Regions from separate parts of the Paenibacillus sp. MAHUQ-45 genome, predicted to be linked through region 1. Evidence: riboswitches for the same ligand, from Rfam matches in the RefSeq annotation. Region 1 holds a riboswitch; the other holds the start of a gene.
The links. Region 1 has a riboswitch for cobalamin ahead of metE (5-methyltetrahydropteroyltriglutamate--homocysteine S-methyltransferase). Riboswitches for the same ligand answer to the same signal wherever they lie in the genome.

Region 1 (5,352 bases):
AACACCAGCGTCTTCCAGTGCCTTCACTTCATGACGCAATGCAATCGCGATTTGGTTCGCCACTTCTTCACGGCTCAGGTCATCGCGGACGAACGACCAGTTCAGGATCGTTACCGGTCCAGTCAACATGCCTTTTACCGGAAGCTTGGTGCGGGATTGTGCATAAACGCTCTCTTTAACTGTCATTGGCTCGATGAAAGCAACGTCAGCATAGATTACCGGTGGCTTCACGCAGCGGGAGCCATAGGATTGCACCCAGCCATTGCGAGTGAACAGATATCCAGCCAGCTTCTCACCGAAGAATTCAACCATGTCTGTACGTTCAAATTCGCCGTGTACGAGTACATCAAGTCCCAGCTTCTCTTGGAATGTGATGACTTCGTCGATTTGATCGCGGATATATTGATCATAACGCTCTTGGTTCCATACACCTTTACGCCATTTGAGACGTGCTTGACGAACTTCCGGTGTTTGCGGGAAGCTTCCAATCGTTGTTGTTGGCAGCAGTGGCAGGTTCCATTTCTCTTGTTGTACTTTCACGCGCTCTGCGAATGGCAGGTTACGGTTTGCAGGAAGTACAGCCAGCTTACGCACCTCTGCAGCGATATCTTCACGGCCACGCTCAGGCAGCGCACGGAAGGTAGCAAGCGCATCGCGGCTAGCTTGCAGCTCAGCAGCAACTGCATCACGGTTTTCCAGTGCAGAGCTAATCAGCTTCAGTTCAACCAGCTTCTCGTTTGCGAATGCCAGTGCGTTCTTGATTACCGATTTTACTTTATCTTCGCCTTCTACGGTTACCGGTACATGCAGCAAGCTGGAGGACGGTTGCAGGAATACACGATCCAGGCTAACATGAGTCGCCAGTTTGTCGAGCAATGCCAGCTTGGCATCCAGGTCGGAGCGCCAAATGTTACGGCCGTCGATGATACCAACGCCAAGAATCTTGTCTTCCGGCCAGCCAAGACGCTCGATCGACTCGAGGTTTGTACCGCCATCGTGCACGAAGTCCAGACCCAGACCTTGTACAGGCAGCTTGAGCAACGCTTCAAGCGGTTCAGCAGCTTCGAAGTAGGTTTGCAGGATGATGTTCAATCCAGGCACAGCTGCAGCGATTTCTGCATAAATCGACTCAAGCAAGCTGATGTCTTCATTGGTAAGCCCAGTTACAACCGCAGGCTCGTCCACTTGAACCCACTTCACGCCTTCTTGCTGAAGCTCTTGAAGCAGTTGTACATATACAGGCAGGAAACGCTTAGCGATTTCAGCTGTTTCAGAAGACTGGAAGCCTTTGGAGAGCTTCAGGAAAGTGTACAGACCGATGACAACCGGCTTTCCTTCGATTCCTGCTTTCTCTTTGGCAAAACGATATGCTGCAAGTGGCTTGTTTTCGGTCAAACGCGGCGTTTGATTGCCGATCTCCGGAACGATATAGTGATAGTTCGTGTTGAACCATTTTGTCATTTCGCAAGCAGTGGCTGTAGCATTACCACGAGCCATTGCGAAGTAAAGATCCAAGCCGATATCTCCGCCGTCGTAATCATAACGTGGAGGCACAACGCCGAACATTACGGCTGCATCCAGGACGTGGTCGTAGAATGTGAAATCATTGACCGGAATCAGATCAATGCCAGCTTCCTTTTGAGTTTGCAAATGCTCAAGCTGGATTCTCTCCATTTCGGAGCGGAATTCCGCTTCATCTTTTTGACCAGACCAGAAGGTCTCCAGGTTCTTTTTCCATTCGCGGTTCTTCCCGATTCTCGGGTACCCGAGGTTGCTCACTTTTACTGTTTGCGTCATTCCTAGGTTCCTCCCCTATCTCACTAATAATCTATATACGTCATGTTTTATACCCAAAAAAGGCGTCTCTCCCTGTAAGAAGTCAGAGGGAAAGACGCCCTAGTATTATACATACTTGTAGCTGGTCTAACACCATCCTATCTTCCGTAGGTAAAGCTGTGCTGTCGAAACAGGCAGGTCTCCTGGCTGCGGCGTCTACATCTTCAGCCGTCTTCCCGAACAGCATATGCTGCCAGTGACGAGGGTTGCTGAAGACTCTTCCGTTACAGTGGCGGGACCGCGTCGGTCTTGCACCGAACTTCCCTATTAAGCCATCCGGTATGTCTATCATCCGGCAGGCACCTGTATCCGTTATTCAGTTTCGGGAATGAATATAACGTCATGATACTGGAATACCAAGTAAACCGCAATAGATTATGAGTGTAACAGTTATACGGAATCCTTATAGCCAGTTAGAAGAAAATAATATACACCACTGCTGCTAGCACAATTCGGTAGATAGCGAAGGGCAGCAACTTAACCCGATTGATCAGTTTCAGGAAGAAACGCATCGACAATAGGGCGAAGACAAAGGCGCTGATGAAGCCAGCGATGAAGAACGGCAGCGACTCCATCGTGAAGTATTGCCAGTTCTTCATTAAAGAAATCAGTGTAGCTCCGGCCATGACCGGCACGGCCATAATGAACGTGAAGTCGGCTGCTGCCCGGTAGCTCATCCCGAGCAGTACGCCCCCGGAGATGGTTGAACCGGAGCGGGAAAAGCCCGGCCACAAGGCGAAGCACTGCATCAGTCCAACGCCTAGCGCTTGTTTGTAAGTCACTTGATCGACCGTTTCAGTCTGCACCTTCTTCGGCGCAAAACGGTCGGCACAAATCATGAATACAGCACCTATGACGAGTCCAATCAATACAGTTGCCGTCGAGAACAGATGGTCATCAATATAATTCTCTGTAAGTAAACCTAGGACCGCGGCAGGAATCAGGCCGATCAGCACCATACGAAGCTTCAGATGCCCTCCTTCACCGGAAGACTGCTGTGGCTGTCCATCCTGTATAGGCTGCATTTCTTTGCGGCTGAACCGCTTCAGACCCAGCAGATCAATGAATCTTTTCCAGAAAATAACGACAACCGCCAGGATAGAACCCAATTGAATAACTACTTTAAACGTATTCGCCGTATGTTGGCCCAGAAACGCCTGTGACTGCAGCCACATATCATCCACAATAATCATATGACCTGTAGAGGATACGGGAGCAAACTCGGTTATACCTTCGACGATGCCTAGAATAATTGCTTTAATAATCATGAGCAGGTCCATGTTACATCCTCCTTAAATTTTTATGCAGATTGCGCAGATAGCGACTTCGGATGAAGAAGAAGTAGAGTACCTGTGCGACAAAATAAACCGCCAACACCGCTCCTGTCTCCGTCACAATCGACAGGTAGAACAAACGCTGCAGCGCAATAAAAGCAAACAGACTATGCAGTATAGCCAGTCCAATTGGCACAAAGAACATCAGGGACATCTGAAATGTCACAATTCGGTCCAGTTCCCGGTCCGTTAATCCCATCTTAGCCAAGGTGGAATATTGCAGACGATCATAATCCAGATCCATGTACAGACGGAAATAAAGAAAACTGCCAGCTGCAATGAAGAATACTGTGCCCACAAGCAAAGAAGCGAACAGCATTGTACTGTACAGTGTCTTGTGGATCTCAAACAATGTGCCGCTGACCGCAATCGCATAAGGGTAATCGGCCTCGTACGCCTTCTTGCCCTTGACGGAAAGATCAGTCGCGATTCCAACTGTCTGCAGCAAATCTGCGACATAGAATCCTGTGTACTTATCTGTCTGCACGGGGTGGATAGTGTCATATAGCTCATCACTAACCACAATGCCGCTAAAGTCACCCCCGTCAACGCCGTTCAGCATCGGGAGCAGATGGTTCGCAATCGGTAATTCCTCCGTGTAGCCGATCTCCCGAATTATGCTCCCCTGCCGCAGTGTATACGTAGCCTTGACTCGTTCACTCGTCAGACTACGATCCCGCTGGGAACCGATCATAACCAGTCCGTCATGCCCTTCAAGCGGACCTTCGAACGAACGGAAGCCAGCCTTCAGCAGCGCCTGCTTATAAAGGCTGTAAGAGATCAGCGGTAGCAGCCGGGTCCGATCCGGGCCAGTCTGCGATATCACTTCTGCATATTTAATCGGAATGCTAAGTGTATCAAAGGGCAGACCACGGCCTTGGAGCTCTCTGCGAATGCTATCCAGGTGCTGTTCTGTTTCTGCCGCGCTTTCCGTACTTTTAGCCACATAGCCCACAGCCGCCGGATAATTAAGCTTCAGTTCCCGGGTCAATGTCTGAATCGAAGCAAATACACCTACAGAAGTGAAGGACACAGCCGAAATAATCGTGATGATAAAGAACATGCGTCCGTTCTCTCTCCAGCGGGATGACAGACCTGAGAGTGCGATCAGATTAATCCGATGCCAATAGAACCGCCGAGTTCTCTTCAGCAGCTTCACAATGTAAAGACTCAGTTGGGTATAGAACAGATAAGTTCCAACTACCGTAATAGCCACAACAGGCAACATAATGACATCCACCAAAGCCGCGCGCACTGTAGCAGCCATTACATACCCAACGATTAGGCAAACTGCTGACAAAAGCGCAAGCACTATAGAAGCCTTAGGTTCTTCTTCATTCTTGCCTTCACCCTGGAACAGCGGCATCGGGTCTTCAGGACCCGTTAGAGCAAACGTACACAGCGAGATCAGTCCAAACAACAGCACAAAGCTGCAAATGGTCAGCACTGGGGCCTGCCAGGGCAGATGAAAGGGAAGCGGTTGAATGCCAAGGAAGCCGGAGCCGATCATCAAAAACAGCTTGCCAAGCAGCAGGCCCAGTCCGGTACCGGTGACAATTGCCGTGCTGCCGATCATCATATTTTCCAAAAAAACCATCAGGTGCAGCTGCCGCTTCGTCATCCCGTGCATCAGCAGAATACCAAATTCCTTCTTGCGGGACTGCAGAAAAGAGCCCACCGATACAAGTACAAACACAGAACAAAATACAAAAATGGACCCTTCGGCTACCATCATTGTCCGCGTGGCGGTACTGAAAATCAGATCCTTAGACAAATCCGGGTGATAAATAAACAGAGCGCACAGAAAGAAGATCATCACCGAGAACGAGCTGCTGACAAAATAGGCGGCGTACTTCCGCTTGTTACGAATTACATTTCTATAAGCGAATTGCCGAAAGGTCATGGCCCGCGCCTCCCAGCAGCGACAGCATATCAATGATATTCTGAAAGAAGGCGGCCCGGCTGCTGCCCCGGTACATCTCGCTGTGGAATCGCCCGTCTTTGATAAAAATCACCCTGTGACAGAAGCTCGCGGCCACGGCATCATGTGTAGCCATCAGCACCGTCGCCCCCTCCGAAGCATTGATCTGCTCCAGCATACCCATCACTTCAGTCGATGTTTTGGAGTCCAGATTGCCTGTAGGCTCGTCGGCCAAAATCAGCGCAGGTCGGTGGATCATCG
Region 2 (5,352 bases), on a different contig from region 1:
ATAAGGCGTATCACCCGGGTTCAAATTGACTGTTGTGCTCGGAACAATTGTACCGCGAATGGCATCGCCTTCCACCAAGAAGGTGACCTGCGATTTTGCAGGTGTAGGCGTTGGTGTTGAAGTACCGTTATCCTTAGCAACGGATATTGGGCTTACCGTTCTAACCACTGTTGGAGCAGCATTTTTTTGGTAGCCCGTAACTTCAATTTCATAGTCACCGGCAGTCTTACCGGAAACAAAGGTCGCTTTGCCATCATTATTGGTGGTTACTGTTTCACCTTTAATCGTAACCTGAACACCCTCAGCCGGCAGGATCAGACTGCCTCCCGTGTTCCAATCATCGACAATCTTCTTTACCAGAATAGTAAATGGCTGTCCGGAAACAGGCTGCTTTGGCTCCGCCTGGATGGAATCAATAAAGGAAGTGACTCCGAAATCACCATAATAGAATAATATCTGTTCCCCACTCTGAAGTAAGTAATCCGCTGCCCCAACATTCGGAAGGGTCCAGCCTCCATCTTTCTTCACAGCATAGAACCAGCCATCCCAGCCACCGTATTGTCCCGCTTCTATTTCTTTAATCGCAGAGACATACTCTCCCATGGGACTGTTCGTAACGTCCAGAGAGAGATTACTGGTTTGCGCCAGTTTTCTCAAAGCCTGAAGCGGACTCGTTGCATCTACCGTGCCAGAAGCCAAAGGACCTTCCGGACCTTCAATAGCTATAGAAGAATGAGCTTGTGCTGCTACGCTAAACTGTGATTGAACTGGTAACACACTTGGTGCTGCACCTTGACGGTAACCTGTAAGCTCCACATCATAAGTGCCTGCAGGCAGGCCAACAAAACTGGCTTTCCCCTCACTATCTGTTGTAACCGCATGATCCCCAATAGCTACCTTTACCCCTGGGGCAGGCTTGCTAACAGTCTTGGACGGTGTCGTGTTCCAATCTACCGCATCATTATAGACCTGAACCGTAAAGCCTTCTCCTGGAGCAGGGATGGCCGGCAATACGTTTACATGATTATTCAGACTTGTATCAGCATCGCCGTAGAAAAATAGAACTTGTTGGCCTGCATTAAGAGCATAATCAGCAGCATCTACATCCGACACTCTCCAGTGCCCGTCTTGTTGGAAAGCATATTTCCAGCCGTCAGAGGCACCGTACTGCTGCTGCGAAATTCCGTTAATGCCATTAAGTTTGCCGTTTTGTATATCCAGCGGTATATTATTAGCCTTAGTGACCTCTACCAAAGCCTTAAACGCCGTTGGCGCTTCCACAGCCCCGCTAGTGATCCTTCCTTCAGGGCCTTCAATTGTAATTGAAGCCTGAACGGCCGGTTTTTGTGAAGCCGGTTGCTTTAAGTTATAGAACTTATCTCCTTTAAGGAACAGTTGATAGGAGATTAGTGCTTGCAGTGCCTGTTCAGTTGCAATGCTATCAGATGTTCCTGACATAGCATGACGGAAGCCGCCATCAGTAGATTGGTAAGCTAACAGGTTGGTGATAAGGTTGTGTTGGCCCTTGGTGAACTCTGGTCCTGTCGGGTCAATACCAGCAGTAGTCAAGCCAAGAATAGCCTGTGAGTTAGCCTCACTACTCACGCCCCAACGGCTGTCATAGCCGCCGTCCTTGTTCTGATTCTTGGACAGCCAATCAACGGCACGCTGGCCTGCAGACTCGACTTCAGGAAAGCCGTTGTAAGTGTAGAGAGACTGTAAAGCCATCCCCGTTATATCTGCATTGGAACCAAAAGCCGAGAAGACACCTGACGGATCTTGTTTCGAGATGAGATTATTCGCAATCCGCTCTTTGCTCCAGACTGCATCATCAGGCACATTATATTGTCCGGCTGTAATAGCTAGCAATGCATATATAGGGCCATTTATGCCTTGTGCCGCTACGTCCTTGCTATTATAAATCGGCTCAAGAAGATTATAGCCGCCGAAGTTGGTTGCATCACGACCGATTGCCGTAACAGCCAGAGCCAACCGGGCATACGTGGTTACATACGGAGGAGAAGAAGCAGTCATCGTACTCTTCACGCTCTTCTCAAGTCCGGTAATATAACTATCCGGTATCTTAATTCCAAGCCGCCCGTAGCTCATCGCAATCCAGTCAGAAGTATATCCTTTATTCTGTACATACTTTATAGCGTCTGTAATTGCCTGTTGAACATCTACCGGTTCTTGTGCAGCCGCAGCAAACGCCGCTGCGCCGTAGGTAGCATCTGTTACGCTAGTTTCTGTAACTCCTTGTCCAGTAAGGCTTTGCTGTGCTTCGGCGAAGGCTTGTCCTGCCGGCACCAGCGAAGAGCCAAGAATGGAGATGACCAGCAGTAGTGCCAGTCCAAGCGCAAGCGCTCGGGATGATAACATTCTTTTCATCATGAACCTCTTTTCCTTATAATTTGGTTTATTCTGGTAAAAAAATAAAACCACCCTATTATGAAGGGTGGTCAGAACAAACTTAGCTTGAGGGCAGACGTACGGGAATTTCTTTCCCGGAGTACAATCCATCTGCAACTGGTTCCCGACCTCACCCCCCGAAGGCATGGGAACACTTTGAACAAGGCAGGTCTCCTGGCTCATGCCTCATCGCTTCTTTCCGCCTTCCCGACTCCTTTATAGGAACAGTGGCATTTGAAAAGTCGCTCCGCATCTACAGTGGCGGGACCGCGCCGGATTTTGAACCGGTCTTCCCTTTTAAGCAAACTCAGATATCTGAGTCTGCACCTTCTTCATTAAATATACTACTATTAAATTTTAATATTCCTAATAATAGCTATAATCCCCCGGTATGTCCATAGAAAAACTGCCAGAATCGGTATTGTTCCATATTGACAGCGAAAAAAACTCCTGAATGCTGTATAGCCATAACTTGTCCAAGTCATAACTCAGCAGCTGTTCAGGAGTAGCAACTATTTTTTCGTTTTTGGTTTTGTTGTAGCCGTCGGCTCAGGGCTTGGGTCGTCCTTCACCGAAGACTCATCAGAGGTTGGTGCAAGAGCCTTGTCGGACAATTTCAGCTTATAGTCCCCAGCCTCAATGGTGTCGCCCGGTACCAGCGCAGCCCCAGGCTCCAGCGCAAGGGTTACCTGATATTGGCCCTCTTTCGGAACTACTTGTCCACTTTCTGGCGTAAGCGAAGGTGAAGCGGCAGGATCAATTGTTGAAGAAGACTGCTCTTGCTGATTCGCAGCATGATTAGCTTGATCAGACACTGCATCCTTGGCATTAGCAGATGAATGCGGAGAATTATCCGTTCCCGTTCCATCTGCATTTCCAGTTGCATGGTCAGCAGCAGAATTTTCTTGCCCGGAGGAAGACTCTAAATCCGATGAAGGCAATGAACACGTACTAGTCGTAGCTGTTACTTTATACGTACTCTTGGTGTCATCGGTATTGAGCAGACTAATCTCAGCCGGCTTGAAGCTTTCGCAATCAGCAGCAGTAGGGAAAATAAACTGCAGCTTGCTACCCTCCTCCTGCTCTCCGTCAGGTGCCAGCAGATAGGCCATGACCGGCCGCTGGTCGGTACCAGCAGTTTGGGCCGGACTTGGCTGCGGACTAATCTCCGGTAGGGTACTATCCTTCCCGTCCGGTCTCAGCATGCTAACAGCTATAATTGCAATTATCAGGACAATTCCAATCGCGAGCCCCGAGATCAGGATTTGAAATCGGCTGCGGCTGACCCACCGCGCCAGCGGTGAAGCCAATTGGGAGCGGGCTTCATTATATACATTTTGCAGAGCAGGATGTGCAGCTGCAAGATAGGATTTGCGGAATTCGCGATTCTTGAATGCTTCTCGGTCATTACTGAGGAAATATTTCAGAATCGCTCGGCGGTACCCCGGCTGCAGCTTCTTGTTCGAGATTACAAACAATGGATTGCCTTGTGTCCAAGCCAGGAAGCGGTAGACGGTCTCTTTATCCGAACCTGCTTTCTGGTTAACCAGCTCCAGCAGCGCTTCGTAATCCAGCGGTCCCCCCTCACGGCGACTGCTATAGTAAAAGCCCAGCGGCAGCCGTTCGAAAGGTTCAACGGACCTCGCCTCCTTCAGCCAGCGCCGTCCAAGGAGCTGCACATCATCTAGCTCCTTTGGAGTCAGTTCCGCGAAGATTCCTTCATCCGGCTTCTCTTCCCCGAACCAGCGGTAAGCGGCCCGCAGTGCATTCTGCTTCTGCTTGCTGATTTGATCCAGCGGCGGATACCATTTAGCAGCACCCTTCGGATAACGCAGGAAGGCAATATCCAGTAGCTGTTCCTTTGTTAGTTCCGCCAGGGACAAACGGTTCAGCAGAAAACGGTCAGCGGCTGCAGCCAGTCCGCGCAGAAGTTCAAGCGCCTCAGGCTGGATACCACCGCTGCGCCGCCGTTCCTTCTCGGCTTTCTCCACACGCTCATGGATCCCGGCCGCAGCGGCAACAGGATCGGCTTCACGCTGAAGCTTTTCCAGCAAATAATCCTTGGTTTTGTCCTCAATAAAGGCCTGCTGAAGCACCTCGGGCAGCGTACGCCCCCAATAGAGGACAAAACCGGCAATATCCGCTGCCGATGTGGCGGCAGCCAGACGATTCTCCAAATACGGCTCCAGAAGCTTCCGGCGAAAGATCGGCTGGGCCAGCACTTTTTTGAAAAAGGCCGCACTCAGCTCTTCTTCACTCTCGATAATGGTATACGCTGCCTTCAGGTCGTCCTCGCGCCCTTGGTTGCTGTTATTCAGCATCCCGTTAATGAAATAATCGACGATACGGTCCCTGTAATTATGTCCCGGCAGCACATAGTAAGCCTTGAAGCTCTCCATTACCGCAGGTATCAGTGGCCCCCCTTGCCTGATCAGATCATATTCACGGTCAAATCGCTCTAGAAAAATATCATTCAACCGGACTCGCGACTGTAGCGCGCCATCCCCTTTGAGATAATCAAGCAATCCACCGAGAACGGCATATTTGTTCTGTTCATATAAGCTTTCATTGCCTTGTTCAATCTCGTAAAATACAGCCAATTCGTTATATAGCCCCAGCGATAGCTTGCGATCCAAGCTTTCCCCGTCCAACATCCGGTCGGCAAATTGACCAAAGTCATTCATGCTACTGCCGCTGCTCGTCACCTTCCAGGCCAGATCAGCATATGGCTGCCGTGAATCCCCGAAATCGACATTACTGCTGCGCCCGGAGACGAGGTCGAACGTAAAATCCTTCTCCACAGTGCGGTCGCCGGGGCGAAGTGAACCTTTCTCTACAAAGGTCAAATGAATATATTTGCGGCTCTTTGGCTCATTGGCGTACGTAATGACACCCAGTCTGCGACGGAACTCATTGGGTAGTGCGCCAAAAATAACCTCTGTT

Region 2: linked by a shared signal. The riboswitch ahead of AC3Y23_RS26260 (S-layer homology domain-containing protein) and the one ahead of metE (5-methyltetrahydropteroyltriglutamate--homocysteine S-methyltransferase) in region 1 are both predicted to bind cobalamin.

What each region holds. Positions count from the first base shown of each region.
Region 1 is NZ_JBYUPV010000001.1:622,191-627,542, reverse strand. It holds gene metE (5-methyltetrahydropteroyltriglutamate--homocysteine S-methyltransferase) at 1-1,797, opposite strand, end outside; cobalamin riboswitch at 1,953-2,158, opposite strand; gene AC3Y23_RS02800 (undecaprenyl-diphosphate phosphatase) at 2,250-3,116, opposite strand; gene AC3Y23_RS02795 (FtsX-like permease family protein) at 3,118-5,073, opposite strand; gene AC3Y23_RS02790 (ABC transporter ATP-binding protein) at 5,048-5,352, opposite strand, start outside.
Region 2 is NZ_JBYUPV010000017.1:31,651-37,002, forward strand. It holds gene AC3Y23_RS26260 (S-layer homology domain-containing protein) at 1-2,379, opposite strand, end outside; cobalamin riboswitch at 2,557-2,755, opposite strand; gene AC3Y23_RS26265 (GAP1-N2 domain-containing protein) at 2,922-5,352, opposite strand, start outside.